DNA from 2 places in the Neptuniibacter halophilus genome. Region 2 is predicted to be linked to the other one. Evidence: predicted binding sites of a transcription regulator. Region 2 holds the regulator's gene; the other holds the start of a gene.

Region 1 (7,257 bases), 1.1 Mb from region 2:
GCTAACTGTAATGGCGCGCCGTTAAATTCACCGTCCAGATCAAGCCGGACCGGTTGTTCCTGATCCCAGAGATAGAGGTGGGCAAGCTCACCCTGATTGAGCTGCAGACGATGGGTCAGTCCGGCCATTTCGGCCTGCCACCGAATCCGCTCCAGACTCAGTTGATCTAAGCCAAAACTCCATGCTGAGGGTTCCTCTGACGCAGTGTCTTCAGCGCCTCCTGAGGAGAGACTGTTCAGGTCCAGCGGGCCCAGCCATAGTTGCTCAGCCTGTTCACGGATACCGATATTAATTCCGCTCAGTTGCAGGCTGGACAGACGAATCCGTTTCTCTGTCAGTTGCTGGTAATCGAGATCAACCGCAATTCTTTCCAGCTCCAGCGCCGGTTTACCTTCCGCTGCCGCATGCAGCCCGCGAAGCTCGACCTGCCCACGCAACCAGTCCACCTCCAGCGCCGTCAGACGCGCCTCCTCTGCGCCGTTATCCAGCAGCCAGAGCACGGCCTGATCACGCACCAGCAGCGGGAGGTTATGCAGCAATAACGCAACAACAATCACAAAACAGACTAGAAACCTAAGCATGATCCTTTCGCTCATCTTTTCGCGGATAACAGCGGTTATGATAATCCAGATTCATATACAGGGTAGAGTCTGAACGGCGGGAAAAGCAAAATTCCCTGACCACCGCAATTGGCTTTATTTCTTTAATGATCAATACCTACTATCAATACCTAAATTAACGATATATTCCGCCTATCAAAATTTAACCAGCCCTGATAAAATTCCGCGCCGAATCTATACGATCAGTGGGCCCTGCTACCGTTTACGGCCAGATAGCGTTCGCCGATCAATAAAGACAGTTCTATGCAACTTTAACCACTAAGCAGACGCTCTGTGGCCAGATCCCAAACAAGAAGCGCACAAGTGCTCAACCCTGGGATGAAGTAACCCGCTGTTTACTTCGCCGGCCCGACACAGATACTGCTGCCTGAAATTTGAGGGTGACTTTCATGGCTGATAACGAAAACTTCCGCGACTCTTCTGGCTTTGGCTGGATCCTGATCAATCTGGTAGCACTGGCATGGATTACTATGCCTGCCAGCATCGCTGTAAGCCGCGTGGTACTGTAATTACAGACCACGTCATTGAGCGAACATACTGCCTGTGTTAAACAGGCAGTATGAAACAGCTCAAGATCGGCCAGGTGGCCAAACAGTCCGGCATCAGTGTCGAGACCATCCGATACTATGAAAAGCGCGGTCTGATTCCGGAACCGCAGCGTCTTGAATCCGGCTACCGGGTTTATTCAGAACACACCCTGCAACGACTGCACTTTATCCAACGAGGCAAAGAGCTTGGTTTCTCCCTGCAGGAGATCGGCGAACTGCTCTCGCTTCAGGTCCAGCCTGATTCAAGCTCCGCTCTGGTTAAACAACAGGTCGAACATAAAATCGATCTGGTGCGCAGCAAGATCAGTGAACTGCAGAAAATTCAGCACTCGCTCGAACAACTGTCAGAGCGCTGCTGTGGTGAAGGGCCGGTCTCTGAGTGCCCGATCATCGACTTCCTTCAGCATTGAGCCTTCAGCGCAGCCCGGTTTTGAGACCATGTTTGCGTAGCCTGCGAAACACGGTCGGCTGGCTCAGGCCCAGAGATTCCGCCAACTGATAGGTGGTATCACACTGCTTAAGTGCTTCCTCCAGCAACTGCTTTTCGTAGGCGTCCAATGCCTCATTCAGGCTTCGCCCGGACAGACCTGCCGCCGGCACCACGACCGGCGCCACCGGGGCAGGCATGGGCTCAGCACCGGCCTGAGCATAAACCGGTAACTCGCACTGAATCAGATTGCCCGGGCTGGCCACGTAGAAGCGCTCCAGCAGATTCTCCAGTTCACGCACATTACCTTGCCAGGGATACTGAACCAGTTGCTGCCGGGCCTGCTCATCCAGCACTTTATCCTGCTGATAGCGCTGATTCAGACGCACCAGCACATGATCCAGCAACACCGGGATATCCTCGGGTCGTTCGCGCAGCGCCGGAATCATCACCGGCATCACATTCAGCCGGTAATACAGATCCAACCGAAACTCTCCGGCGACGACCTGATCATGCAGATTCTGGTTGGTCGCACTGACCAGACGAAAATCGATATTGGTAGACGTGGTGCTGCCGATTCGGGTCACGACTCCGTCCTGCAGAACTTTCAGCAGTTTCGCCTGCATCGCCAGCGGCAGCTCCCCTACTTCATCAAGGAACAGGGTGCCCCCATCTGCCTGCTCAATCAGGCCCGGTTTACCCTGCCGTGAGGCACCGGTGAAGGAGCCGGGCGCATAACCAAACATCTCCGACTCAAACAGACTCTCCGGAATCGCACTGCAGTTTACTTCGATAAAAGGGGCTGCCGCGCGCGGACTGAGGCGATGACAGAGCTGAGCAATGGCCGTTTTGCCCACCCCGGATTCCCCCAGCAGCAGCAAACTGGCATCGGTCGGGGCTACCCGCTGCAACAGTTCATAGATCTCTTTTAAGGCCTGACTTTTAAAGCAGAGTTCATCTACCTGTACCGTTTCACCCGCAGGATAACCACGCCGGGCCAGCTTCTGTTGCAGCAACTCATACTCCTGCTGCAGCAGTTGCAGATCGGTCAGATCCTGCGAGAAGCTGATCACACGAACCAGTTGTTCCTGCTCATCAAACACCGGAAAACCTTCCGCCATGACCGTGCGCCCGGTACGGGTCGCCTGCATCAGTTGCACGGGTTTACGCTGTTGCAGTACCTGCGCGGTTACCGAAGGCTTAAGTACCCCTTCCTGCTCCAGCTCATAGATCGATGCACCGAGCATCTGCTCCAGCGAGCGACCATAAATCTGGGCACAATTACTCCCCGCCTGCAGGATCACACCGTTGCCATCGGCAATCATGATGTTGTCGCGGGACTTCTCCAGCACCAGCTCCAACGCTCTTTCGCTAATTGATCGATTCACCTGCCCCTGACCTCTTGCCGCCGCATACTATCAAAAATGAATCATAATTCATTTAAGAATCAAATCCCAGCACACCGCAATTCAATAATGAATCAAAAGATTACAACTTATTGAAAAACAATAAAAAATAAAATTGGCACAGTTCTGGCTAAAACTCCTTATGACAAGAAATTCACATAAGGATAACGCCATGTCTGAACGCCGTTTTAACCAGCCCCTGGGGGGCAACGAGATGCCACGCTTCGGCGGCCCGGCCACGTTTATGCGCCTACCTACCGCCGAACCCTCAGCCGATCTGGATGCGGCGTTTATCGGGGTCCCCTTTGATATAGGCACCTCCAACCGCCCGGGAGCACGTCTGGCTCCCCGTCAGATGCGTGATGAATCGCGGATGCTGCGCCCTTTCAATGTATCTACCGGTGCCGATCCGTTTAACAGCATTCAGGTGGCCGACATCGGTGATGTGCCCATCAATACCTTTAATCTGCAGGACAGTATCCGGATTATCGAAGCGTTCTACGACAAGGTGCTGGAACATAACATCGCCCCTCTGACGCTGGGCGGCGACCACACCATCGCCCTGCCGATCCTGCGCGCACTGAAAAAGAAACACGGCCCGGTTGGCCTGATTCACGTCGATGCTCACGCCGATATCAATGACCACATGTTTGGCGAAAAAATCGCCCACGGCACGCCGTTCCGCCGTGCAGTAGAAGAAGGCCTGCTGGACTGCGACCGTGTGGTTCAGATCGGCCTGCGTGGCACCGGCTACTCCATCGACGAGTACGACTGGTCCCGTGATCAGGGCTTCCGCGTCGTCACGGCCGAGGAGTGCTGGCACAAATCTCTGGAACCCCTGATGGCCGAAGTGCGTGAAAAAGTCGGCGGCGGTCCGGTTCATATCAGCTTTGACATTGACGGCCTCGACCCGGCCTATGCCCCGGGCACCGGCACTGCCGAAGTCGGCGGTCTGACCACGCCACAGGCACTGGAGATCATCCGTGGCTGTCGCGGTCTGGATATCGTCGGTGGCGATCTGGTGGAAGTCTCTCCGCCTTACGACAACAGCGGCAACACCGCCCTGCTTGGCGCCAACCTGCTCTACGAAATGCTCTGTGTTCTGCCTGGCGTGAACTACCAGGGCTAACTTTTTTCGGGCCCGTTAGCTGTCAGTGCATACGGCCGGGCCCGGTTATGCCAAAATAACTACAAGACGAAGGTTAAACCATGAATCAACATCTTGATCAAACGGAAGCAGAGAGCGTACTGCTGACCGACAAGGATGAAACGCACCGCAAGCACAGCCTCTCCACCTACCTGAAGTTCATCATCCCCTCTGTGGTCGGGGTGCTGTTCTTTCTGACACCGGTCATGGTGGATGGCAAAGTCACTATCGGCATGGGCGTGCTCGCTGACGAACTGAAGGCCCTGACCAAGGACTACCTGCCTGCGTTTGCTACGTCCCTGCTGGTGCTGTCAGCACTGGTCTCACTCTATGCTGCACTGCTGAAACCCCGCTGGGCCAGTAAAGACAGCACACTAGTTGAAGTGTTCACGCCTAAAGGCCTGTGGCTGGCCCTGCGGGTCATTGGCGCTGCGTTTGCAGCCATGACTCTGTTCGAGGTGGGCCCGGAGTGGGTATGGAACCGCAACACCGGCGGCGTAATGCTGCTGGATCTGGCACCGGTCCTGATCACCTTTTTCTTCTTTGCTGCGATTCTCCTGCCGTTTCTGGTGGACTTCGGTTTTATGGAGTTTATCGGCACGCTGGTGCGGAATATTTTCCAGAAGGTCTTCCGTCTGCCGGGCCGCTCCTCCATCGATGCGGTCGCCTCCTGGCTGGGTTCCGGTACCGTTGGGGTACTGATTACCACGCAGCAGTATGAGCAGGGCTTCTACTCTCAGCGTGAAGCATCCGTCATCGCGACTAACTTCTCCATCGCATCGATCGCCTTCAGCCTGCTGATCAGCAGCTTTATCGGTCTCGATCACCTGTTTATCCCCTTCTACCTCACCGTGGTTGTAGCCGGTCTGATCGCAGCCGTGATCACCCCGCGTCTGCCGCCGTTGAGCTGGAAAAAAGATGAGTACAGCAGCCGCGGAAAACAGATTAAAGAAGTGGTGCCAAACGGACACTCCCTGTTCTCATGGGGACTGGAACAGGCACTGCGCCGTGCCGCCAACGCGCCGGGTGCAGCAGCACTGGGCCGAAGCTGCCTGCTGAATGTCACTGATATCTGGTTTGGTCTGCTGCCTCTGGTGATGGCGATCGGTACGGTTTCGCTGGCGCTGACTGAGTTTACTCCGGTCTTCACCTGGCTCTCATACCCGTTTATCCCGCTGCTGGAACTGCTGCGCCTGCCAGAGGCAACCGCTGCAGCTCCTGCGATGCTGGTTGGCTTTGCCGACATGTTCCTGCCGGCGGTATTGGGTAAAGGTATCGAGAGCGAGCTGACCCGATTCGTAGTTGCCTGTGTCTCACTGACCCAACTGATCTATATGTCTGAAGTGGGCGTACTGCTGCTGAAATCCAAGATCCCGCTGAACCTGCTGGAACTGTTTATCATCTTCATCCTGCGCACCCTGATCACCCTGCCGATTATTGCGCTGATCGCCCACACACTGGTGTTCTGATCTGACAGAGCAACCCCAGACGCCGCTCCGGGTTCCGGGCGGCGTCAGTCTTAAACCCGACTTTATTCAGGAGATAACCATGACCACTTGCGGAGAGGTTCTGGTAGAACTGCTGGAAGCCTATGGCATCAATACTGTTTTCGGTATTCCCGGCGTACACACCGTAGAACTGTACCGGGGCCTGCCGAACACCCAGATACAACACATCACCCCCCGGCATGAACAGGGGGCCGGATTTATGGCCGATGGCTACGCCCGTGTCACCGGCCAGCCCGGCGTCTGCTTTATTATCACCGGTCCGGGCATGACCAATATCGCCACCGCCATGGGTCAGGCCTATGCGGATTCGATCCCTATGCTGGTGATCTCCAGCGTCAATCATCGCTGTGAACTGGGCATGGGCGATGGCCGCCTGCATGAGCTGCCCGGTCAGCGCGAGATGATCAGCGGAGTCTCCGCATTCAACCATACCCTGATGCGTCCGGATGAGCTGCCTGCGGTACTGGCACGCGCATTTGCGGTCTTTAACAGCGCCCGACCACGCCCGGTACATATTGAGATTCCGCTGGATGTAATCACCGCTCCCGCGGATCACCTCAGCCGTAAACCCGCAGCTCTGCCGCACCGTCCGGGCCCGTCCCCTGCAGCCATCGAACAGGCTGCAGAGCGTCTGCGCCAGGCAACTTCGCCGGTAGTCCTGCTCGGCGGTGGCTGCACGGATGCAGCACAACCGGCACAGCAACTGGTTGAAGCACTGAATGCACCGACCCTGCTGACCATCAACGCCAAAGGCGTACTGCCGCCGAACCACCCCCTGAGTCTGGGTTCCAATCAATCTCTGGAACCGGTCCGGGAGATGGTGAAACAGGCAGATCTGGTACTGGCGGTTGGCACAGAGCTGGGCGAAACCGACTATGACGTGGTTTTTGATGGCGGCTTCGCAATTAATGGTGAACTGATCCGGATCGATCTGGATGCCGAGCAGCTCAACCGCAATTTCCCGGCCGATCTGGCGATTCTCAGTGATGCCGGACTGGCACTGGAAGCCCTCGCACAGACGCTGCAACACACACCTGTGGATAACCAAACCGATGGCCCGGCACGGGTTGCAGCGGTTCAGGCAGAACTGGATCAGCAGTGGCCAGCCGAATGGAGCGCTCAGCAGCAGGTTCTGAAAACCGTGCAGGAGAGCCTCCCCGGCGTGATTATCGCCGGCGATTCCACGCAACCGGTTTACTCCGGTAACCATCTGTATCAGGCCACGGCGCCGCGTAGCTGGTTTAACTCCTCTACCGGCTACGGCACGCTCGGTTACGGTCTGCCCGCGGCCATCGGCGCCAAACTGGCAGCACCGCAACAGCCTGTTGTCGCCCTGATTGGTGACGGCGGCATCCAGTTCACGTTGCCGGAGCTGGCCTCGGCCGTAGAAGCCGGGGCACCGATTATCATTCTGCTGTGGAACAACAGCGGCTATGGCGAGATCAAGCACTACATGGAGCGTCGGGATATACCGACCATCGGCGTGGATATCTACACCCCGGATTTCCAGACCATCGCCCGCGGTTTCGGTTGCCACAGCGAAACTGCCGAAAGTTTCAGCCAACTGGCCGAACTGCTGCAACAGGCCGCACGAAGCGACC
Region 2 (7,257 bases):
GATAATCGTCCGGTCGGCGCACTGAATATGCATGACCTGCTGAAAGCCGGAGTCATCTGATGAATATCCCTGTAACCGCGTCACTGGCGCGACGCATGCAAAAAATCAGCCTGGCGGTGTTCGATGTTGATGGCATCCTCACCAGCGGACAACTGCTGTTCCTGCCCAACGGGCAGGAGGTGAAACAATTCAACACCCTCGACGGGCTGGGCATCAAACTTCTGCATGAAGCCGGTATCGAAACCGCTATCATTACCGGACGCAGTTCTAACCAGGTTGCGCTGCGGGCCAAATCCCTCGGCATTACTTACCTCTATCAGGGCCGTGAAGACAAACTCACAGCCCTGCAGGAGCTGTGGGAGCAAACCTCCCACCACGCTGAAACGACCGCTTATATCGGCGATGACCTGCCCGATCTGGCAGCAATCCGCCACTGCGCCTTTGGCGCCTGCGTACCCAATGGCCACCCGCTGGTAAAAGAGCACGCAGACTGGTGCACTGAGCGCCGTGGCGGTGAAGGTGCGGGCCGTGAATTCTGCGAAGCCATTCTGGCAGCGCAGAACAAACTCGAAGCACTGCATAGTCAGTACCTCTGATGTTTGATTTAGCCAACCGCCTCCGACTGATTCTCGCCGCGCTGATACTGGTGCCGGTACTGCTTTACTGGGGGATTTCGGACAGCCCTCAGGAAAGCGTCAGCCGCGCTCCCCTGACCGACCAGATGGACTACTTCATCGATCAGGGCAAACTGCGCGAATGGCAGAGCGAAGGGCAACTGCAACGCCAGCTCAGCACCATCCGTCTGGAGCACTACCCTGCGGAACAGGCCAGCCATCTGCAACAACCGAAAACCCTCAGTTACCGAGAGGATGGCAGCCGGGTACGCGTCACTGCCAACAAAGGGGTCAGCCTGGATGATAACAGCCGCACAGACCTTGCAGGCGATGTCAGAGTTCATGATAATCCGGATACGCCCACGGCAACGATCCTGAAAACCGAGCAACTGGCTATTTTCCACCAGTTGGACCGGGCCGAAACCGATCTCCCCGTGACCATAGAATCGGCAAACAGTATTCTCCAGGGTGTAGGCATGGACGTGGAGTTCAACAGCCGCGTCATGAATCTGCACTCTCAGGTAGAAGGAACTCACAACAATGCTAACTAAATTCGCCACCGCGCTGACCGCTCTGCTGACCCTGACTGCGTTCCAGGCCTCCGCGCTGCCGGAAGACCGTGACCAGCCTATTCACATCACAGCCAACAAAGCACGGATTGATGACAAAACCGGTATTACGACCTATATCGGCGATGTGGTCATCACTCAGGGCACGATGCTGATCGAAGCCGACCATGTTGATATGTACCGCGGTGACGAGGGCATCGACAAACTGATCGCCAAAGGCGCCCCTGCGCACTTCCGCCAGAAACCTACCGCCGAAGACCCTTACAGTGACGCCTGGGGCCTGCACATGGTTTACGAAGTCGATATTGAAAAACTGACCATCACCCAGCAGGCTAAAGTGATTCAGGAGCAGGATACCTTTACCGGCGAAAAGATCATCTACGACCTGACCCGCTCTATCGTTAACGCTTTCGGCAGTCAGGACAGTAACGAACAGAGTTCCGGCCGGGTTAACATGGTGATCCAGCCAAAGAAAAAGAATAAGGCCAACTGATAGATGAGCTTACTAGAAGCCCATAACCTGGCTAAGCGCTATAAAGGGCGCGAGGTTGTTAAAGATGTTTCCCTGCAGATCAACAATGGCGAAATCGTAGGCCTGCTGGGGCCCAACGGTGCCGGCAAAACGACCTGTTTTTACATGATTGTCGGGCTGGTACAGGCCGATCGCGGGCGCGTCAGCATTGGCGATCAGGATATTACATCACTGCCGATGCATGGCCGCGCGCGCCAGGGAATCGGCTACCTGCCTCAGGAGGCCTCCATCTTCCGCAAGATGTCGGTCAAAGATAATCTGCTGGCTATTCTCGAAACCCGAGCGGATCTCGACAAGGCCGGTGCAACTGAAAAGATGCAGGAATTGCTGGAAGAGTTTCATATCACCCACATCCGTGACAGTCTGGGTATGAGCCTCTCCGGCGGTGAACGACGCCGGGTAGAGATCGCCCGCGCACTGGCCACCGAGCCTGACTTTATTTTGCTGGATGAGCCGTTTGCCGGGGTCGACCCGATTTCGGTTAACGACATCAAGCAGACCATTCGCCACCTGCAATCCCGTGGCATCGGCATTCTGATTACCGATCATAATGTGCGCGAGACCTTGGATATTTGCGAAAGAGCCTATATCGTCAGTGAAGGCACTATACTTGCCACAGGCAAGCCGAACGAGATTTTGGCCAATCAGGCTGTTAAGAACGCCTATCTTGGCGAACAGTTTTCCCTGTAACCCGGCCATAATCTATCTGGCTATCAGGAGTTAAGACCGTCGTATTATGAAACAAGCGCTCCATCTAAAAATTGGGCAACAGCTCACCATGACCCCTCAGCTTCAGCAGGCAATCCGTCTGTTGCAGCTATCCACGCTGGACCTTCAGCAGGAGATTCAGGAAGCGCTTGAAAGCAACCCCATGCTGGATGTATCCGATGAAGATCATGGACAGGATACAAGCAACAACGAATCCGACAACCAGACTGAGACCACTGAGATCAGTGCCGGGGAAAGCAGTAACAGCGATAATGACTATGACGACAGTCCGGCTGCCGAAGATAACTGGAACGAGAGCATCCCGGATGAACTCTCTACAGACAGCAGTTGGGAAGACACCTTCCAGTCCTCCACGCCCAGCCTGAGCAAAGAGGATCTCGACAGTTTCGAATCCAATGACACCGCCGAAGAGACCCTGCAGGATCATCTGCACTGGCAGCTCAACCTCACGCCCATGAGTGACATGGATCGTCTGATCGCCACCAGCATCATCGATGGCATCGATCCCGACGGTTACCTGACCATCAGTCTTGAAGAGATTCTCGAACACTTCCAGACCGAAGAGGATGAGCAGTTCGCCGAGCTGGAACTGGATGAAGTGGAAGCGGTACTGCACCGTATCCAGCAATTCGATCCCGCCGGTGTTGCCTGTCGCGATCTCAGCGAATGCCTCAGCATTCAACTGAGCCAGCTACCGGCTGAAACCCCGTGGCGCAATGAAGCGATCAAAGTCGCCCAGCAATATATCAAACTGCTGGGCACCCACGACTACCGCCAGTTGATGCGCAAAACCCGTTTGCGTGAACCCCAGTTGCAGCAGGTTATTCAACTGATTCAGGGGCTGAATCCGAAACCCGGCGCCAGTATCAGCCAGAGCACTGCAGAATATGTCATTCCTGATGTTATCGTCACTAAGGAACGGGGCGTCTGGACAGTCAACCTGAATCCGGAAGTATCTCCTAAACTGCGGATCAACGCCGGTTACGCCGGTCTGGTAAAACGCGCAGATAACAGCTCCGACAACACCTATCTGAAAAATCACTTGCAGGAAGCCCGCTGGTTCATCAAAAGCCTGCAGAGCCGGAATGAAACCCTGCTCAAGGTTTCCAATGAGATTGTCCGACGTCAGTCCGGCTTTCTGGATCACGGTGAAGAGGGTATGAAACCCATGGTGTTGCACGATATTGCCGAAGCGGTCGAGATGCATGAATCCACCATCTCCCGCGTTACCACGCAGAAATTTATGCACACCCCCCGGGGTATCTTTGAGCTGAAGTACTTCTTCTCCAGCCATATCAGTACAGCCACCGGTGGAGCGGCCTCTTCGACCGCCATCCGTGCGCTGATTAAGAAAATGGTGGCCTCTGAAAATGCCGCCAAGCCGTTGAGTGATAACAAGATCGCCCAGTTCCTGGATGAACAGGGCTTTAAAGTCGCCAGACGTACGATCGCAAAATATCGAGAAGCGATGGGCATACCACCTTCTAATGAGCGAAAGCGTCTGGTTTAATAATAACAACACATGCACGCTGACTAAGTCTCGTCAGCATTCAGTAGGAGAGACCTATGCAGATCAATATCACCGGACACCATGTTGAACTGACCGATTCCATGCAGAACTATGTGCTTGAAAAGCTGCAGAAGATCGAACGCCATTTTGACAACATCACCAACGTTCAGGTAACTCTCAGCGTAGAAAAGCAGCGTCAGAAAGCTGAAGCTGAGATGCACGTCTCCGGCGCACAGCTGTTTGCCACTCACGAGCACGAAGATATGTATGCGGCGATCGACGGCCTGACTGATAAGCTCGACCGTCAGGTGATCAAGCATAAAGAAAAAATGAAAACCCACAAATAGGCCCACGCTTTAACACACTATGCAGGTCAATGAACTCCTGACCCCCTCAAGCACCCTTTGCGGTCTTGAGGGCGGCAGTAAAAAACGTATTCTGGAAGTCATCGCTGAGCAGATCGCTGAGCAGCATCCGGAGCTGGATAGCAGCAGTATATTCAATGGATTGCACGGCCGTGAAAAGCTGGGCAGTACCGGTATTGGTGATGGCGTTGCTATCCCCCACTGTCGCCTTGCTGACTGTCAGGATGCCATCGGCTTCCTGATTAAGCTGGATGCAGCGGTTGATTTTGATGCGATCGACAGCAAGCCGGTTGACCTGTTGTTTGCACTGGTTGTGCCGGAGGATGCCACCTCCGAACACCTGCAGACACTGGCCTCCATCGCCGAGCTGTTCAGTCAGGAAGAGGTTCGCGCAGCATTGCGCGAGGTTCAGAACGACAAGGACCTGTTTGAGACCGTTAACCGACTCAGCAGTTAGGGGCAGATGTCATGAAGCTGGTTGTGATAAGTGGCCGATCGGGCTCGGGTAAAAGTACCGCACTGCAAGCTTTAGAAGATATCGGCTTCTACTGTATTGATAACCTGCCAGCAATGCTGCTGCCCGATCTGGTGCAGCAGATGAGCAGCGACCCCAGCCATCCGAATCAGATTGCGGTCAGTATTGATGCCCGCAATCTGCTGAGTAACCTGTCGCGATTTCCTGAGATACTGCAACAACTCAGAGCTGAACACTGGGCGGATTATGAGGTGATCTATCTGGATTCCTCTGAAGCCACCCTGATTAAACGCTACAGTTCGACCCGGCGCAAACACCCCCTTTCAGATGAGAATAAAAACCTGCAGCAATCGATTCAGTCCGAATCGGAGCTGCTGGAACCGATCGCCAGTATGGCCGACATCCGCATTGACACTACACGGCTGTCACTCTACGAACTGCGGGATACGGTTAAACTCAGGGTCGCTCAACGCAAAGAACAGACCCTTTCGGTGCAGTTTGAATCTTTCGGTTTTAAGCACGGCGTGCCGCTGGATGTGGATTTTGTCTACGATGTCCGTGCGCTGCCCAATCCGCACTGGATCCCGGAACTGCGCCGGTTCACCGGTCGCGAAAAGCCGATTCAGGAGTTCCTGGGCAACTCGCCTGAGGTTGGCGAAATGATCGCAGATATCACCACCTTTCTGGAGCGCTGGCTGCCCCGCTTCGGCGAAAATAACCGCAGCTATATCACCATCGGCATCGGCTGCACTGGTGGTCAGCACCGCTCAGTCTTTATCTGTGAACAGTTAGCTTCTCATTTCTCCAAACATATGGATAATGTTCAGGTACGTCACCGGGAGCTGAGTTAATCAGGATGCAGGAAAAAGAACTACTCATCATCAACAAACTGGGTCTGCACGCTCGCGCAGCCGCCAAACTCATTGGTGTTACCTCCCGTTTCTCCTCAGCCATCACGCTGGGTAAAGATGGTCGCGAGGTGGACGGTAAAAGCATTATGTCGGTGATGATGCTGGCCGCCAGCAAAGGTACCAGCCTGACCATTCGCGCCGACGGTAGCGATGAACAGGCCGCTCTGGACGCGATCGAACAGCTTATCAACAACCGCTTCGACGAAGATGAGTAAATAATTATTACTTATCATCGGGTTATCCCAGACCTGACAATTCGCTATAATTGACCTGTCGACCCGCCGGCGCATTTCCGGCACTCCACCCCTCCAATCGTACATGTGACGCACGCTATGGCGCAGACAGAGACCAAATCACATCTGGATAAGCTGAGTGAAGCACTGGACAGCGGTGAGTTCCGCCAGATCCGCTTCACCCTCAACCATACCCTGCGTCCAACAGAAGTGGCCCGGCTGATAGAGAAGTCACCGCCAAAAGAGCGTCAGATTCTGTGGAACCTTATCTCGCACGATCTGGAAGCGGAGGTACTGCAACACCTGGCCGATGACATTCAGGCTGACATCCTCAGCCGGATGAACTCAGAAGAGGTACTCGCCCTGACCGAATCCCTCGATTCGGATGATATGGTCGACGTTCTGCAGCAATTGCCTAACCGGGTGATGAAAGAAACCCTGCGGATCATGGACAAGCAGAACCGGCGTCGGGTCGAGAAACTGCTGTCCTACCCGGAAGATACCGCCGGCGGTCTGATGAACACGGATACCACCACCATCCGTCCTGACATCACCGTTGAGACAACACTGCGTTATATCCGCCGTCATAATGAGATTCCGGAGATGACCGACAGTCTGGTGGTGGTAAGTCGTAAAGATTCCTATATCGGCCTGCTACCGCTGACTAAACTTCTGGTCTCCGATCCTGCGATCACCATCCGCGAGATCATGAATACCGATATCGAGCCGATCAACGCCAGCATGCCCGATGATGAAGTGGCAAAGCTGTTTGAAGAGCACGACCTGGTCTCCGCCCCGGTGGTCGATAACAAGGGCAAACTGCTCGGCCGTATCACCATCGATGACGTGGTTGATGTGATCCGTGAAGATGCCGACCACTCACTGATGAGCATGGCCGGTCTGGACGAAGATGAAGATACCTTTGCCCCGGTCATGAAAACCACCCGCCGCCGGGCACTCTGGCTCGGGATCAACCTGCTGACAGCCTTTATCGCATCCGCTGTCATTGGCCTGTTTGAGGAGACCATCGAAAAAGTCGTGGCACTGGCGGTTCTGATGCCGATCGTCGCCTCGATGGGCGGCATTGCCGGCTCCCAGACCCTGACGCTGGTTATCAGGGGGCAGGCTCTGGGCCATGTAGAAAAATCTAACGCCGGCTGGCTGCTGAACCGTGAGATCATCGTCGGCGCCATGAACGGCCTGCTCTGGGCTCTGGTCATCGCCGTAGTCGCGGTTATCTGGTTCCAGGATATGAACATCGGCATCATTATCGCCCTGGCGATAGTGATCAATCTGGTTGCGGGCGCTATAGCCGGCAC

Evidence for each region. The regulator sigma-54, encoded in region 2, starts transcription at its own class of promoters, with help from an activator protein. The targets are predictions, from matches to a motif close to TGGCACNNNNNTTGCTNT.
Region 1: the regulator sigma-54 is predicted to act here: its motif matches at 3,118-3,135, upstream of speB (agmatinase).

Annotation. Positions count from the first base shown of each region.
Region 1 covers NZ_AP027292.1:1,513,252-1,520,508, forward strand. Annotated here, with positions in the region: gene QUD59_RS07050 (DUF748 domain-containing protein) at 1-581, opposite strand, end outside; gene QUD59_RS07055 (heavy metal-responsive transcriptional regulator) at 1,180-1,578, shown strand; gene QUD59_RS07060 (sigma-54 interaction domain-containing protein) at 1,583-2,983, opposite strand; gene speB (agmatinase) at 3,174-4,130, shown strand; gene QUD59_RS07070 (YjiH family protein) at 4,211-5,617, shown strand; gene QUD59_RS07075 (5-guanidino-2-oxopentanoate decarboxylase) at 5,697-7,257, shown strand, end outside.
Region 2 covers NZ_AP027292.1:2,603,289-2,610,545, reverse strand. Annotated here, with positions in the region: gene QUD59_RS12135 (KpsF/GutQ family sugar-phosphate isomerase) at 1-60, shown strand, start outside; gene QUD59_RS12130 (KdsC family phosphatase) at 60-596, shown strand; gene lptC (LPS export ABC transporter periplasmic protein LptC) at 596-1,165, shown strand; gene lptA (lipopolysaccharide transport periplasmic protein LptA) at 1,155-1,676, shown strand; gene lptB (LPS export ABC transporter ATP-binding protein) at 1,680-2,405, shown strand; gene QUD59_RS12110 (RNA polymerase factor sigma-54) at 2,452-3,954, shown strand; gene hpf (ribosome hibernation-promoting factor, HPF/YfiA family) at 4,011-4,301, shown strand; gene ptsN (PTS IIA-like nitrogen regulatory protein PtsN) at 4,321-4,776, shown strand; gene rapZ (RNase adapter RapZ) at 4,788-5,645, shown strand; gene QUD59_RS12090 (HPr family phosphocarrier protein) at 5,651-5,920, shown strand; gene mgtE (magnesium transporter) at 6,038-7,257, shown strand, end outside.